Bradyrhizobium diazoefficiens: one gene and its partner. The main gene of each other region encodes a partner of the protein of the gene in region 2 in a complex. Links are inferred from orthologs where the notes say so. Each region holds a gene or a part of one and is shown on either strand. Other genes may lie near its edges.

Evidence for each region.
Region 1: the proteins of JJC00_RS28060 (region 2) and JJC00_RS04070 are in contact, whole or in part, in a cryo-EM structure (PDB 8Z1Y), measured with the Escherichia coli proteins. The link is inferred for Bradyrhizobium diazoefficiens from one-to-one orthologs.

The regions. Positions count from the first base shown.
Region 1 is NZ_CP067102.1:872,747-879,323, forward strand. The notes cover bases 2,205-5,070. They hold JJC00_RS04070 (ABC transporter substrate-binding protein), read right to left. Parts: upstream 4,480-5,070; coding sequence 2,929-4,479; downstream 2,205-2,928. Other genes in these bases: JJC00_RS04065 (ABC transporter permease), read right to left, coding at 2,205-2,739; JJC00_RS04075 (TetR/AcrR family transcriptional regulator), read left to right, coding at 4,697-5,070. In the rest of the region: JJC00_RS04055 (ABC transporter ATP-binding protein), read right to left, coding at 1-929; JJC00_RS04060 (ABC transporter permease), read right to left, coding at 932-1,771; more of JJC00_RS04065, read right to left, coding at 1,768-2,204; more of JJC00_RS04075, read left to right, coding at 5,071-5,329; JJC00_RS04080 (DUF3313 domain-containing protein), read left to right, coding at 5,581-6,243; JJC00_RS04085 (DUF2147 domain-containing protein), read left to right, coding at 6,276-6,577. UniProt on the Escherichia coli protein: Part of the ABC transporter DppABCDF involved in dipeptide transport. Binds dipeptides and accepts a wide range of side chains, including small neutral, bulky hydrophobic, and positively and negatively charged groups. Tripeptides are poor substrates.
Region 2 is NZ_CP067102.1:6,023,690-6,030,186, reverse strand. Bases 2,147-4,932 are described here. They hold JJC00_RS28060 (ABC transporter permease), read right to left. Parts: upstream 4,089-4,932; coding sequence 3,204-4,088; downstream 2,147-3,203. Other genes in these bases: JJC00_RS28055 (ABC transporter permease), read right to left, coding at 4,092-4,932; cnbZ (2-amino-5-chloromuconate deaminase CnbZ), read left to right, coding at 2,461-3,207; JJC00_RS28070 (adenylate/guanylate cyclase domain-containing protein), read left to right, coding at 2,147-2,451. Also shown: JJC00_RS28080 (ATP-binding protein), read left to right, coding at 1-818; JJC00_RS28075 (response regulator), read left to right, coding at 815-1,204; more of JJC00_RS28070, read left to right, coding at 1,201-2,146; more of JJC00_RS28055, read right to left, coding at 4,933-5,033; JJC00_RS28050 (ABC transporter substrate-binding protein), read right to left, coding at 5,044-6,497. UniProt on the Escherichia coli protein: Part of the ABC transporter DppABCDF involved in dipeptide transport. Responsible for the translocation of the substrate across the membrane.

The DNA of each region.
Region 1 (6,577 bases), 5.2 Mb from region 2 along the record:
ATGTTGAAATTGACCGCGCGCGCGGCATCGACGCGGCGGTCCTCGCGAAACCAGCCGCCCGAGGTGACGTAGGTCTTGTCCAGCCCGATCACCTCGACGGCTCTGGCCTGATCGTCCAGCGGCGCGCGCGCCGGCGGGTGCATCGACGGCACGGCGGCGAGCAGCGCCTTGGTGTAATCGTGCTGCGGCGCGTTGAAGACGGAGCTAGCGGGGCCTTCCTCGACGACCTTGCCGTGCCTGAGCACCACGACCTGGTCGGCGATATCTGCGACGACACCAAAGTCATGGGTGATGAACATCACCGCCATGTTGCGATTGCGCTGGAGGTTGCGGATCAGCTTCAGGATCTGCGCCTGCGTGGTGACGTCGAGCGCGGTGGTCGGCTCGTCGGCGACCAGCACGGCCGGCTCGAGCGCGAGCGCCATCGCGATCATGGCGCGCTGGCGCTGGCCGCCCGAGAGCTGGTGCGGATAGGCGCGCACGATGCGTTCAGGGTCGGGCAGGCCGACCTCGCGCGCCAGCGACAGCGCTTTCGCGCGCCGCTCCCTGGGCGTGAGCAGGCCGTGGGCCTCGAACATCTCCGCCATCTGGTCGCCGATCCGCATCAACGGATTGAGCGCGGTCATCGGCTCCTGGAAGATCATCGCGAGACGGCGGCCGCGCAAATCGCGCCAGCCGTCGTCATCGAGCTTGAGCAGATCGTGGCCGTCGAACTGGATCTCGCCTGATGTGACCGACACCGTATCGGGCAACAGGCCCATCAGCGCATGCGCGCACATCGATTTGCCGGAGCCGGATTCGCCGACGACGCAGACGATCTTGCCGGGCCGCAACTCGAGCGAGACGCCATCGACGGCGAAGGGGCGCTCGGCGCCCTTGGGCAGCGCGATCCGCAAGTCCTTGATGGAGACGGCGGGCGGGGCGGTCATCATCAGCGTCCCTCCCGCGAGAGGCGCGGATTGAGCGCGTCGTTGAGGCCCTCGCCGATCAGGTTCAGTCCGAGCACCGAGATCAGGATCGCGACGCCGGGAAACACCGTGATCCACCAGGCCTGGCGGATCACAGTGCGGCCGGCGCCGACCATGTAGCCCCAGGAGATCAGATTGGGATCGCCGAGGCCGAGGAAGGACAGCGAGGATTCCAGCAGGATCGCGGTTGCGACCATCAGCGAGGCCAGCACGATCACTGGCGACAGCGCGTTGGGCAGGATCTCCCGCAGGATGATCCAGGTGTTGCTCTGTCCGGTGACGACGGCGGCCTGGACATATTCGCGCGTGCGTAGCGACAGCACCTCGCCGCGGACGAGGCGCGCGACCGGCGGCCAGCTCACCACTGCAATTGATGCCACGATCGAATAGATCGACGGCTGCAGGATCGCCACCAGCACGATCGCGAGCGCAAAACTTGGAATGGTCTGGAAGAATTCGGTGAAGCGCATCAGGGCGTCGTCGACCTTGCCGCCGAAATAGCCGGCCATGGCGCCGATCGGAACGCCGACGACAAGTGCGACCAGCGTCGAGACGAGGCCGACCAGCAGCGAGACGCGTGCGCCAAAAATCATGCCGGCGAACACGTCGCGGCCGAGTGCGTCGGTGCCGAGCGGTACGGTCGAGAGCGTGAAGGGCGGCAGGAACGGCCGCTGCACCATGCGCCAGGGCGAATTCGGGAACAGCAACGGCCCGAACACTGCAACCGAGATGGCAAGCAGAAGGATGACGAGCCCGACGACGCCGCTCGGGCTCTTCAGCATCGATGTCCAGAACTGTTTCATGCGGCGAATTCGATGCGTGGGTCGACCAGGCGATAGACGAGGTCGGTGATGAGGTTGAAGATCAGCACCATGACCGAGCAGGTCACGAAGACGCCGAGCAGCAGATTGTAGTCGCGCTGCAGCAGCGCGTCGTACATCAACCGCCCGATGCCGGGCCAGGCGAACACGGTCTCGGTGATGACGGCGCCGCCGATCAGCGTGCCGGCATGCACGCCGGCGAGCGTCACGACCGGCAGCAGCGCGTTGCGCAGCACATGGCGGCGCTGGATCACGGCGTCCGAGAGGCCCTTGGCGCGTGCGGTCTTGACGAAGTCGAGCCGCTTCACCTCCAGCATCGAGGCGCGCGTCATGCGGGTGTAGGTCGCCATGAAGAACAGGCCGAGCGTCATCGCCGGCATGATCAGGTGCTTGGCGACGTCGACCACATGGGCAAAGCCGGTGAGGTTGGCGCCGACCGTCTCGTAGCCGAAGCTCGGCAGCCAGTCGACCGTGACCGAGAACAGCAGGATTCCCATCAGCGCCACCCAGAAGATCGGCATGGCGTAGAAGATCAGCACCAAGACGGTGATGGCCGTGTCGAGGAAAGTTCCGGCAAAGCGCGCGGCGAAGGTGCCGAACAGGACACCGAGCGCGAGCGAGATCGCGAATGCCGTCAGCGTCAGCAGCAGCGTCGCCGGCAGCCGTTCGAGGATCAGCTTCGACACCGGTGCCTGCTGACGGAAGGAGAAGCCAAGGTCGAAGGTCGCGATGCCCTTGACGTAGATGAACAGCTGCTCGGGCAGCGGCTTGTCGAGGCCGAATTTTTCACGCAGCTGCTGGACGAAGACCTGGTCGCTGGCGCCGGCCTCGCCCGCCATCACGACGGCGGGATCGCCGGGCGCAAGCCGGATCAGGAAGAAATTGAGGACGACGATCGCAAGCAGGACGATCACGCCCTTCACGACACGCTGGGAGATGAAGGAGAGCATTTTAGATGGCGATCAGATCAGGTTGAACGCAGCGACAATCGCGGTGCGCTCCCTCTCCCGCTTGCGGGAGAGGGCAGGGGAGAGGGTATTTCCGCAGAGAGGACGCCAAGAGGAGAGAGCCCTCACCCGCTACGCGCTTCGCGCGTACCGACCTCTCCCGCAAGCGGGAGAGGTCAGCGGCGCCCGCGGTCACTTGTCGAGCCATGCGTCCTTGAAGCCGTCATTGACCCCGATCCCCGTGGTGATCAGGTTCTTGACCTTGCAGCGGGTGATGGTCGGGAATTGCAGCTCGAGCATCCAGGCCACCGGCACGTCCTCGACCAGGATCTTCTGCGCCTTCTCGTAGATCTCCTTGCGCTTGGAGTCCGGCGTTGCGACCGCGCCGTCGGCAAACAGCTTGTCGATCTCGGGGTTGGAGTAGCCCTCGACGTTGTTGAACACCTGGCCCTTGGCGATGGCGCTGGAGACGTAGTTGCGCCCCACCCCGAGCGCGGGATCGCCGTACTGGTAGAGATAGGTGAAGGCGATGTCGTAATCCCAGTCGCCGATCTTCTGGTTGCCGCCGGCGACGTCGGTCGAGATCGTCTCGATGTTCATGCCGACGTCCACGAGGTTCTGCTTCACGGCTTCACCCCAGCGCTGCCAGGTCTCGCCATAGGCGAGCGGCAGGATGCGGATCTTCTCGCCCTTGTAGCCGGCTTCCTTCAGCAGCGCTTTGGCCTTGGCCGGATCGTAAGCGTATTTCGGCACGTCGTCGGTGTAGTACTTGATGGTCGAGGCCGACGGACCGGTTGCGACCTTGCCGAGCCCGTTCCAGATCACGTCCTTGGCGAAGTCGCGGTCGATCGCATACATCACCGCCTGCCGCACCCGCTTGTCCGCGAGCGGCCCCTGGCGGTTGTTCAGCCACAGCCAGGCCAGCGGCGAGAAGAACTCCCAGCCGGCACCGGTGACGCAGGTGTCCTTCAGCTTGGACAGCCGCGGCACGTCGAAATTCTCGACCGAGCCGCCGGGCAGCACGTCGACCTTGCCGGTCTCATAGGCCACCGAACGCGCTGCGGCGTCGGGGATGATCTGCCAGTAGATCTCGTCGATATAGGGTTTGCCCTTCTCGTAATAGTTCGGGTTCTTGACCAGCCGGATGAACGAGCCCTTCTGCCATTCCTTGAACATGAAGGGGCCGGTGCCGACAGGCGCGTTGTTGTAGGGGTTGGTCTTCCAGTCGGTGCCGTCATAGAGATGCTTCGGCACCATCGGCATCGAGCCGACCTCGAAGATGCCCAGGAACGGGCCGAACGGCTGCTTCAGCGTGAAGACAACAGTGTAATCGTCGGGCGCCTCGACCTTGTCGACCTGCGCGAGGTTGTTGCGGGCACGCGCATGGGTCTGCTTCAGCATCTCGACCGAGAACAGCACGTCAGCCGCGGTGAAGGGCTTGCCGTCATGCCAGGTGACGCCCTTCCTGAGCTTGAAGGTGTAGGTCTTGGCGTCCTCGCTGACGTTCCAGCTCTCGGCGAGCTCCGGAAGCGGCTCGAGCTTGGGGCTATAACGCAGCAAGCCCTCGAAGATGTTGCCCGACACCATCTGGGTCGGACCGTTCTGGATCATCGCAAGCATCAGGCCGGGCGGCTCGGGCTGGATCACCGCATTGATCACACCCCCTGTCTTCGGCTCTTGCGCCAGCGCCGAGGCCGTGAGGCCGCAAGCCAGGAGGAGACCAAGCAACACTCGTTTCGACATCTCGTATCTTTCTCAAGCGAGACCAGCCGTCAGCGCTTCGCAACGTTCTCGCGCGCGAAGCGGCGGCCGGCTCATCCCAGTCCCCATCCACCATTGAGGCTCACACAGTCCCATTCCGCGCCGCAAGATGAAAGTCTCGACAGTGTTCGCACAAAAAATGTACAGCGCGTCCTGTTTTCACTTGATTCATTGTCTTGTCACGGAGACAAGTCGGCTCATGGACAACGCCACACGCTCCGAACGATCCCGCAATGCTGCACTCGATGCGGCGCTTGCGATCATTGCGCGCGACGGACCCGGCCGGCTAACGCTCGACGCGATCGCGCGCGAGAGCGGCCTAAGCAAGGGCGGCGTGATGCATCAATTCCGCACCAAGCAGGCGGTGCTGAAGGCGCTGCTGGAGCGGCAGATGACGCATTTCGCGGAGTTCACTAGTCGCTACATGGCGACGGCACGCGAAGTTTCGGAACAGCCCGAGCTGGCTGCGCAACTCGCGACAGTGCGTGAGGCGAGCGTCCAGCCGAATTCGGCAGCGCTTGGCGTGCTCGCGGCGATGGTCGAGGATCCCAGCCTGATGGAACTGCCGCGTGCGGCTGATGTCGAGATCATCAAGGCCATCAAGGCCGAGGCGAGTGATCCGGATCTCGCCTTGTTGCGCTGGGCGGCGGCGAGGGGATTGCTGTTGAGCGGACTGTTCGGGATGTCGCCGCTTGGCAAGGACGAGCATCAGCGGCTGTTCAAGCGTCTAATGGACGACAGCCAGTGGAATACGCTGGAGAAGCCCGTCAGGCAGCGTGCCGTCAAGGCGGCGCCGGCGGCAAAGGCCGCAACGCCGCGCAAGCGCGCCTGATTCAACGTTAACAACCTCCAACCAATCGCTGCCTAAAACCGCGTCTGCGGCCAAATGCGCCAGCGGTCAATTTTGCACTTTACAAACCGCCTGGTCGGTTTATAAACGGAAACACTGAGGCGGCCCAAGGCAACTGACATGGCCCCGGACGAAGCCTTGGGCTGGCAAAGGTGAACGCCGCAGCCGCGTCTGGTCCCAAACGCGGCTGCGGCCGCCCTTGCCGTTCGACAAGTCGCAAGAGGAGTTCTGAAATGGATCGCTCGATCGCTCTGCGCGGTCTGGGAACGCTGATGCTTGGCACGGCCGTGGCCGGCTGCGCCTCGGTTGTGCCCGTGCCCTATTCGGAGATGGCGTCGTCCGCCTACATGGTGCCCGACAAGTCGGATGCCTCCGGCCGCGTGCCCTACCGCTATTCCACGCCAGTCGACTGGCGCGCCTATAATAAAGTGATCCTCGATCCGGTCGTGGTCTACCGCGGCAAGGATCACCAGTTCGGCGACATGTCCGACAAGGACAAGGCGACGCTGGCCGCTTATATGCAAACCCGTTTTGCCGAGCGGCTGCGCGGACGCTTCGCACTCGTGCGCGAGCGCGGACCGGAGACGCTGCGGATCAGGCTGACGCTGACCGGTGCCGTCACCAATACCCCGGTGCTCGGCACGCTCTCCCGCTTCGACATGGCGGGCGCCGTCTACAACGGCGTGCAGGCCGCGCGCGACGGCGAGGGCACCTTGACCGGCTCGGTCATTTACGGCGTCGAGATCTTCGACGCTGCGACCGCGCGCCTGCTCTCCGCCTACGTCACCAAGCAATACCCCGGCGCCTACGACATCAAGGCCAGCGTCGGCGCGCTCGCGGCCGCCAATGCCGGCGTCGATAAGGGCGCCGATGCGCTGATGGCGCAACTGAACTGACGCCGCAATCCTCCCAACGAAAGGAGCCGCTGATGAACTTTGTCCTTCGCTTCGTGCTGCGCGTCGCCATCACCGTCGTGATGATGATTTTGGGTGGCCGCGCCGGCGCCGTCACGCCCAACGATCCGAGCGGCACCTGGCTCGTCGAGGACGGCCGCGCACGCATTCGGCTCGAGCGCTGCGGGCCGACGCGCGACCGCATCTGCGGCTTCATCGTCTGGATGAAGGAGCCGGCCGACAAGCGCGGCCAGCCTCATCGCGACAAGGAAAATCCCGACCCCGACAAGCGCGCCCGCGCCCTGCTCGGCCACCAGTTGATCATGGGCCTGCAGGC
Region 2 (6,497 bases):
GCCGCCTGATCCAGACCGAGAAGCTGGCCTCGCTCGGCCAGCTCACCGCTGGGATCGCCCACGAGATCAAGAACCCGCTCAACTTCGTCAATAATTTCTCGTCGATCTCGGCGGAGCTGATCGACGAGCTCAACGAGGTCCTGCAAACGGCATCGCTTGACGGCAAGACGAAGGACGAGGTGGCTGAGCTGACCGGCATGCTCAGGGGCAATCTCGAGAAGGTCGCGCAGCACGGCAAGCGCGCCGATTCCATCGTCAGGAACATGCTGCTGCACTCGCGCGAGGGCTCCAGCGAGCATCGCCCAGCCGACATCAACGCGATCGTCGAGGAGAGCCTTAATCTCGCCTATCACGGCGCGCGCGCCGAACGGCCGTCGTTCAACGTGACACTCCAGCGCGGCCTCGATCCGACCGCCGGGATGGCCGACGTCTATCCGCAGGAGATCGCCCGCGTCTTCCTCAATTTGATCTCGAACGGCTTCTATGCTGCGCTTAAGCGCAAGGACAGCGCCGCCGATGGATTCGAACCGACCGTGAGCGCCACGACGAAGAATCTCGGCGGCAAGGTCGAAATCCGGATTCGCGACAACGGCACGGGCATTCCGCCGGACGTGAAGGAGAAGATGTTCAATCCCTTCTTCACCACCAAGCCGGCCGGCGAGGGCACCGGGCTTGGTCTGTCCATGAGCCATGACATCGTCGTGAAACAGCACGGCGGCACGATCGACGTGAACACCGAGCCCGGTGTCTTCACCGAATTCATCATCACCCTGCCGCGCGTCATCGCGGCAGGCGATACTTCCGGAGGCAAGACGTGAACGTTTACATCCTGGTCGTCGATGACGAGCCCGATGTCGAGGCGCTGTTCCGGCAGCAATTCAGGCGCGACCTGCGCGCCGGCCGTTTCCAGATGGAGTTCGCACCCTCGGCGTCCGAAGCGCTGAAGCTCGCGGCCGAGGTTCGCGACCCCTCGTTGATCCTGATCCTGTCTGACATCAACATGCCCGGCATGAGCGGGCTCGACATGCTGCCCAAGGTGCGCGCCGAGCATCCGCATGTTCCGGTCATCATGATCACGGCGTACGGCGATGCCGAGACGCGTCGCAAGGCGATCGAGCGTGGCGCCATTGGGCTGCTCACCAAGCCGATCGATTTTGCGCTGCTGCGCCAGCAGATCGACACGAGGCTCGAGCAGGCGGCATGACTTCGACCATCCTCTTCGTCGACGATGAGCCCGATCTCGAGGCACTGATCCTGCAAAAATTCCGCAGGCAGATCCGCGACGGGATCGTTGCCATCATGTTCGCGCGCGACGGCTTGGAGGCGCTGGAATCGCTTGAGCAGAACCCGCACGTCGACATGGTGGTCTCCGACATCAACATGCCCAGAATGGACGGGTTGTCGCTGTTGCAGAAGCTGCAGGAAGCCGAGGACAAGAAGTCGACCATCATCGTTTCGGCCTATGGCGACATGAGCAATATCCGCACCGCCATGAACCGTGGGGCGTTCGACTTCCTGACCAAGCCGATCGACTTCGCCGACCTGGAAACCACAATCGAGAAGACCCTTCGCCACATCGGGATGTTGCGCGAGGTGAGGCGCCGTCAGGCTGAGGCCGAGCGGGCCCACGCCGCATTGTCGCGCCACTTCTCGCCAGAGCTTGCCAAGCGTCTGGCGGCGGGCGGCGAGGGTGAGGGGATCGAGGTGCAGTGGCGCGATGTCGCGACCATTTTCACCGATATCACCGGCTTCACCTCGCTGGTCGAGACCGCGCCGCCCGAGACGCTGGGCGCGCTCCTCAACGAATATGTGGGCGGGATGACCGAAGTCGTCTTTGCACATGAGGGAACGGTCGCAAAAATTATCGGCGACGCGATCCAGGTGCTGTTCAATGCGCCCGGCGATCAGCCGGACTATGCGACGCGTGCGGTCGCATGCGCCCATGATCTGGATGCCTGGGCACAGGATTTTTGCGCGCGCCAAAGTGATCGAGGCGTGGATTTCGGAGCCACCCGCATCGGCATTCACGCCGGGTCCGCGCTGGTCGGCAATTTCGGCGGCAATCGCTTCTTCGACTACACCGCGTATGGGGACACCATCAACATCGCCGCGCGGCTGGAAGCTGCGAACAAGCAGCTGGGCACGCGTATCTGTGTCAGCTCGGGTGTCGCCGAGGCAGCCAGGAATTTTCAGGGGCGTCCCGTCGGCGATCTGATGCTGCGCGGGCGTAGCGAGCCGCTGCGCGCGTTCGAGCCGCTGCCGCGTGAAAGATTCGAGGCGCCCGAGACGGCGCTGTATTCCGAGGCCTTTGCCAGGATGGAAGCCGGTGACGCCGCGGCCATGCCGGCCTTTGCCGCGCTGGTCAGCATGCACGCGGACGATCCTCTCGCCGGATTTCACTTGAGGCGCCTGCTCAACGGCGGCAAGGGCATCCGCATTCAATTGGATTAGGAGTTCGTCATGACGCGTGAATTCTCCGCCGGCAACTATCGGTTCATTCCCTCCGTGTTTCAGTATTCGGCTGGTGCGGCCGCCGATGACGGCTATGAGATCGAGCGCGTCCGGTTCGATCGCCTCGTGCCTCTGGCCGAGGGGTTTGCGCTTGCGGCAAAGTTCATTCAGGAGGCAGGGCGCCCGTTGACGGCGTTCTGTGCCTGCGAGCTGCGCTCGCCGGCTGCCTTCAGCGAGGAGGGCTTCCGCGCATTCAACTTGCATTACGTCAAGACGCTGTCGGAATGGGGCATCTTCGACGGCACCACCAATCCGGTGGCGCGCAGCAATGTCTGTCCCGAGATCGATCCGCCGTCGGAGCCGTCGTTCTACGCGTTCTCCTTCACGTTCCCAACAAGCTCCAAAGCGCCGTCCTTCGTCATTGCTGGCGGTGCCGAGGCGCGCGAGGGCGGCGGCAGCTATGTCGAGCGCACGGTACGCTACCGCGACCTCAGCCCGGAGGGGTTGCGCGAGAAGGTGCGATTCACCACGACGTCGCAGATGGAGAACCGGATGACGGCGTTCGGATTCGGTTGGAAGGACACGACCGGCGTACAGGCCTATTCCGTGCACGACTTCCACCATGCGCTTGTCGACGAGCTTGTCCGCCGTGGCGCGCTGCGCTCGGGCCTCACCTGGCACTTCGCGCGGCCGCCGGTGGTCGACCTCGAATATGAGATGGATTGCCGCCGCGTGATGCGCGAGGTGGTGATCTAACGCTGCCGCGGGTCGAGGGCGTCGCGCAGGCCGTCGCCAAGCAGGTTCAGCGACAGCACCACGAGGAAGATCGCAAGCCCCGGCCAGATCGCCATCCAGGGCGCCTGGGTCAGGAAGCGTTGCGCTGCGTTAAGCATGCTGCCCCAGGATGGCGCCGGCGGCTGCTGGCCGAGGCCGAGGAACGATAGCGCCGCCTCGGCGATGATGGCGGCTGCGATCGAGAGCGTCGCCTGAACCAGCAGTGCGGGCAGGATGTTCGGCAGGATGTGCGAGACAGCGATGCGCCAAGGCGGATTGCCGAGTGCGCGTGCCGCTTCGACATAGTCCTCGGCCTTGACGCTCAGCACCTGGCCGCGGGTCAGGCGGATGAAGATGGGCGTTGCCGAGATGCCGATCGCGATCATGGCGTTGCCGAGGCTCGGACCGAGGAACGCCGCCAGCGCAATCGCCAGGATCAGGAACGGGCAGGCCAGCATCGCATCGGTGATCCGGCTGATCAGCGCATCGACGAACCCGCCGCGATAGCCGGCGAGAAGGCCGAGCGGCACGCCGATGCCGAGGGCGATCGCGACCGAGATCAGGCCCGCAAGCAGCGAGGCCCGCGCGCCGTAGACGACGCGGCTCAGGATATCGCGGCCAAGCTCGTCAGTGCCGAACCAGTGCGTGAATGTGGGCGGCTTGCGCACCAGGCTCCAGCTCGTCGCGATGGGGTCGTAGGGCACGATCAGAGGGGCGAGCAGCGCGAGCAGGATGACGATGGTGAGGACCACGAGGCCCGCAACCGCTGCCTTGCGCTTGAACAGGTGACGCCGCGCGCGGCGCGCCGGGCTGTCCAGTTCGTCCGCTTGCACAAGGGGGCCCGACAGGGCGGCGTCGGTCATGGCCTAGCCCCTCAGCCGCGGGTTGACGAGGATGTAGGCGACGTCGGCAACCAGATTGAGGGTGATGTAGACCGTGGCGGTCACCAGCACCACACCCTGCACGACGGCATAGTCGCGGTTGAACACGGCGTCCACGATCAGCTTGCCGAAGCCGGGAATGGAGAAGATCTGCTCGGTCAGCACGGCGCCGGACAGCAGCGTGCCGAGCTCGAGCGCGCCGAGCGTGATGATCGGCGTCAGCGCGTTGCGCATGGCATGTTTCAGGATCACGGAACGCTCGGAGAGCCCCTTGGCGCGCGCGGTGCGGACGTAATCGCTTTCCAGCACCTGGAGCATGGCGCTGCGGGTATGCCGCATCAGGACCGCGGCAATCGCATTGCCGAGCACGAAAGCGGGCATGATGGTGGCAGCCAGGCTCGCGCGCCAGTTCTCGGTGAGCGGCACATAGCCCGAGGCCGGCAGCCAGCCGAGCTCGATCGAGAACAGGAAGATCAGCATGATGCCGAGCCAGAAGTTTGGCGTCGAGATGCCCCATAGCGCGAAGAAATTGGCGCCGTAGTCCCAGGCCGTTCCCTTCTTCACGGCGGCGACGATCCCGGCGGGAATGCCGATCAGGAAGGCGATGATGATCGCCATCGAACCGAGTTGCAGTGTCACCGGCAGCTTTTGCGCAATCAGCTCGCGCACCGGCATCTTGTTACGCAGGGACTCGCCGAAATCGCCCGATAACACGCCCTTCATCCAGTAGGCGTACTGCACGGGGACCGGCTGATCGAGCCGGTATTGGTGGCGGATCTGCTCGATCACGGCCGGATCGCGCTCTTCTCCCGCCATCACCAGGGCGGGATCGCCCGGCAGCAATTGCTGCAGCGAGAAGATCAGCAACGACACAAAGAACAGTGTCGGTACGATCTGCGCAAGCCGGCGGGCGAGGAAATTCAGCATCCCTGCAGCGTCACTTCAGCTTGAGGCCGACGACGCGCACGAGGCCGTCGGGCATCTGCCTGTAGCCCTCGAGCTTGGTGGTATGCGCAATGATGATGCGGCGATGATAGAGATAGAGCAGCGGCTCCTCATCCTGGACCAGCTTGGCCAAATCTTCGTAGCTGGCCTTGCGCTTGGCGAGGCCGGTCACGAGCCGCGCGTCTTCCAGCGCCTTGTCGGCCTGCGCATCGTTCCAGTCGCCGTAGTTCTGAGGAGCGCCGCTGTGCAGGAAGATGAAGGTGTTGCCGTCAGGATCGACGCGGCCGCTCCAGGCGAGCATGAAGGCCTGGTAATCGCCGGCCTCGGCCTGCTTGAGCCCGGTTGCGAATTCGGTGACGCGGATCTTCATGTCGAAACCAGCTTCTGCAGCCATCGACTGGATCACCTGCGCCGGTGTCTCCGTCTCCGCGCCCTTCGGCACCAGGAAGTCGACGCTGACTGGCGGCGTCACGCCGGCTTCCTTCAGCAGCGCCTTGGCCTTCTCCACATTGCGGGGACGGACCGGCAAGCTCTTTTGGTAGTAGGGATGATCAGGATTGACCCATTGATTGCCGACCTGAAACTCGCCGTTAAACACGACCTGGTTGATCGCCTCGCGGTCGATGGCAAGGTCGAGAGCCTGCCGCACCTTGGCGGATTGGCTCAGCGGTCCCTTGGCCTTATCCTTGCCGATATTGAGCGTGATCCCCTGATAGCCGAGCTCGATGGCGGTGGCGACCTTCAGCCGTGAATCGGCGCGCACCTCCTTGAGATCGGTGGCGAGCACGCGCTCGATCAGATCGAGGGCGCCGGATTTCAGGTTCGCCAGCCGCACGGTGGCATCGACGATGGGCTGGAACACGATGCGGTCGATGAAAACGTGGTCCTTGTTCCAGTAGTCCGCGAACTTCTCGAACACGATGCGGTCCTGCTGCACGCGCTCGACGAATTTATAAGGGCCGGCGCAGACCGGGTGCAGGCCGAACTTGTCGCCGGCTGCCTTCGCCGCTTTCGGCGACATCATCATGCCGGCGCGATCTGTGAGCTGGGCGAGCAACGGCGAGAACGGCGATTTCAGCACCAGCTTGATGGTGAGGGGATCGACGACATCGATGTGGTCTACCGAGGCGAGCTCCGGCTTGCGGAACGAGCCGGGGAGAGTCAAATGGCGCTCCAGCGAGAATTTGGCGGCCTCCGCGTCGAAAGGCTCGCCGTCGTGGAATTTCACGCCGGGCCTGAGCTTGATGACGAGGCCCTTGCCGTCATCGGCGGTCTCGCTCGACAGCGCGAGCTGGGGCACGATGTTGAGCTTCTCGTCGATGTCGAACAGCTTGTCGCAGAATGCGGCGAACACGATGCGGCCGACATAGGTGCGCGCCATCGAGGGATCAAGAATATCGGGGTCCTCGGCAAGGCCGATACGCAGCGTGGTCTGCGCGTGGGCGG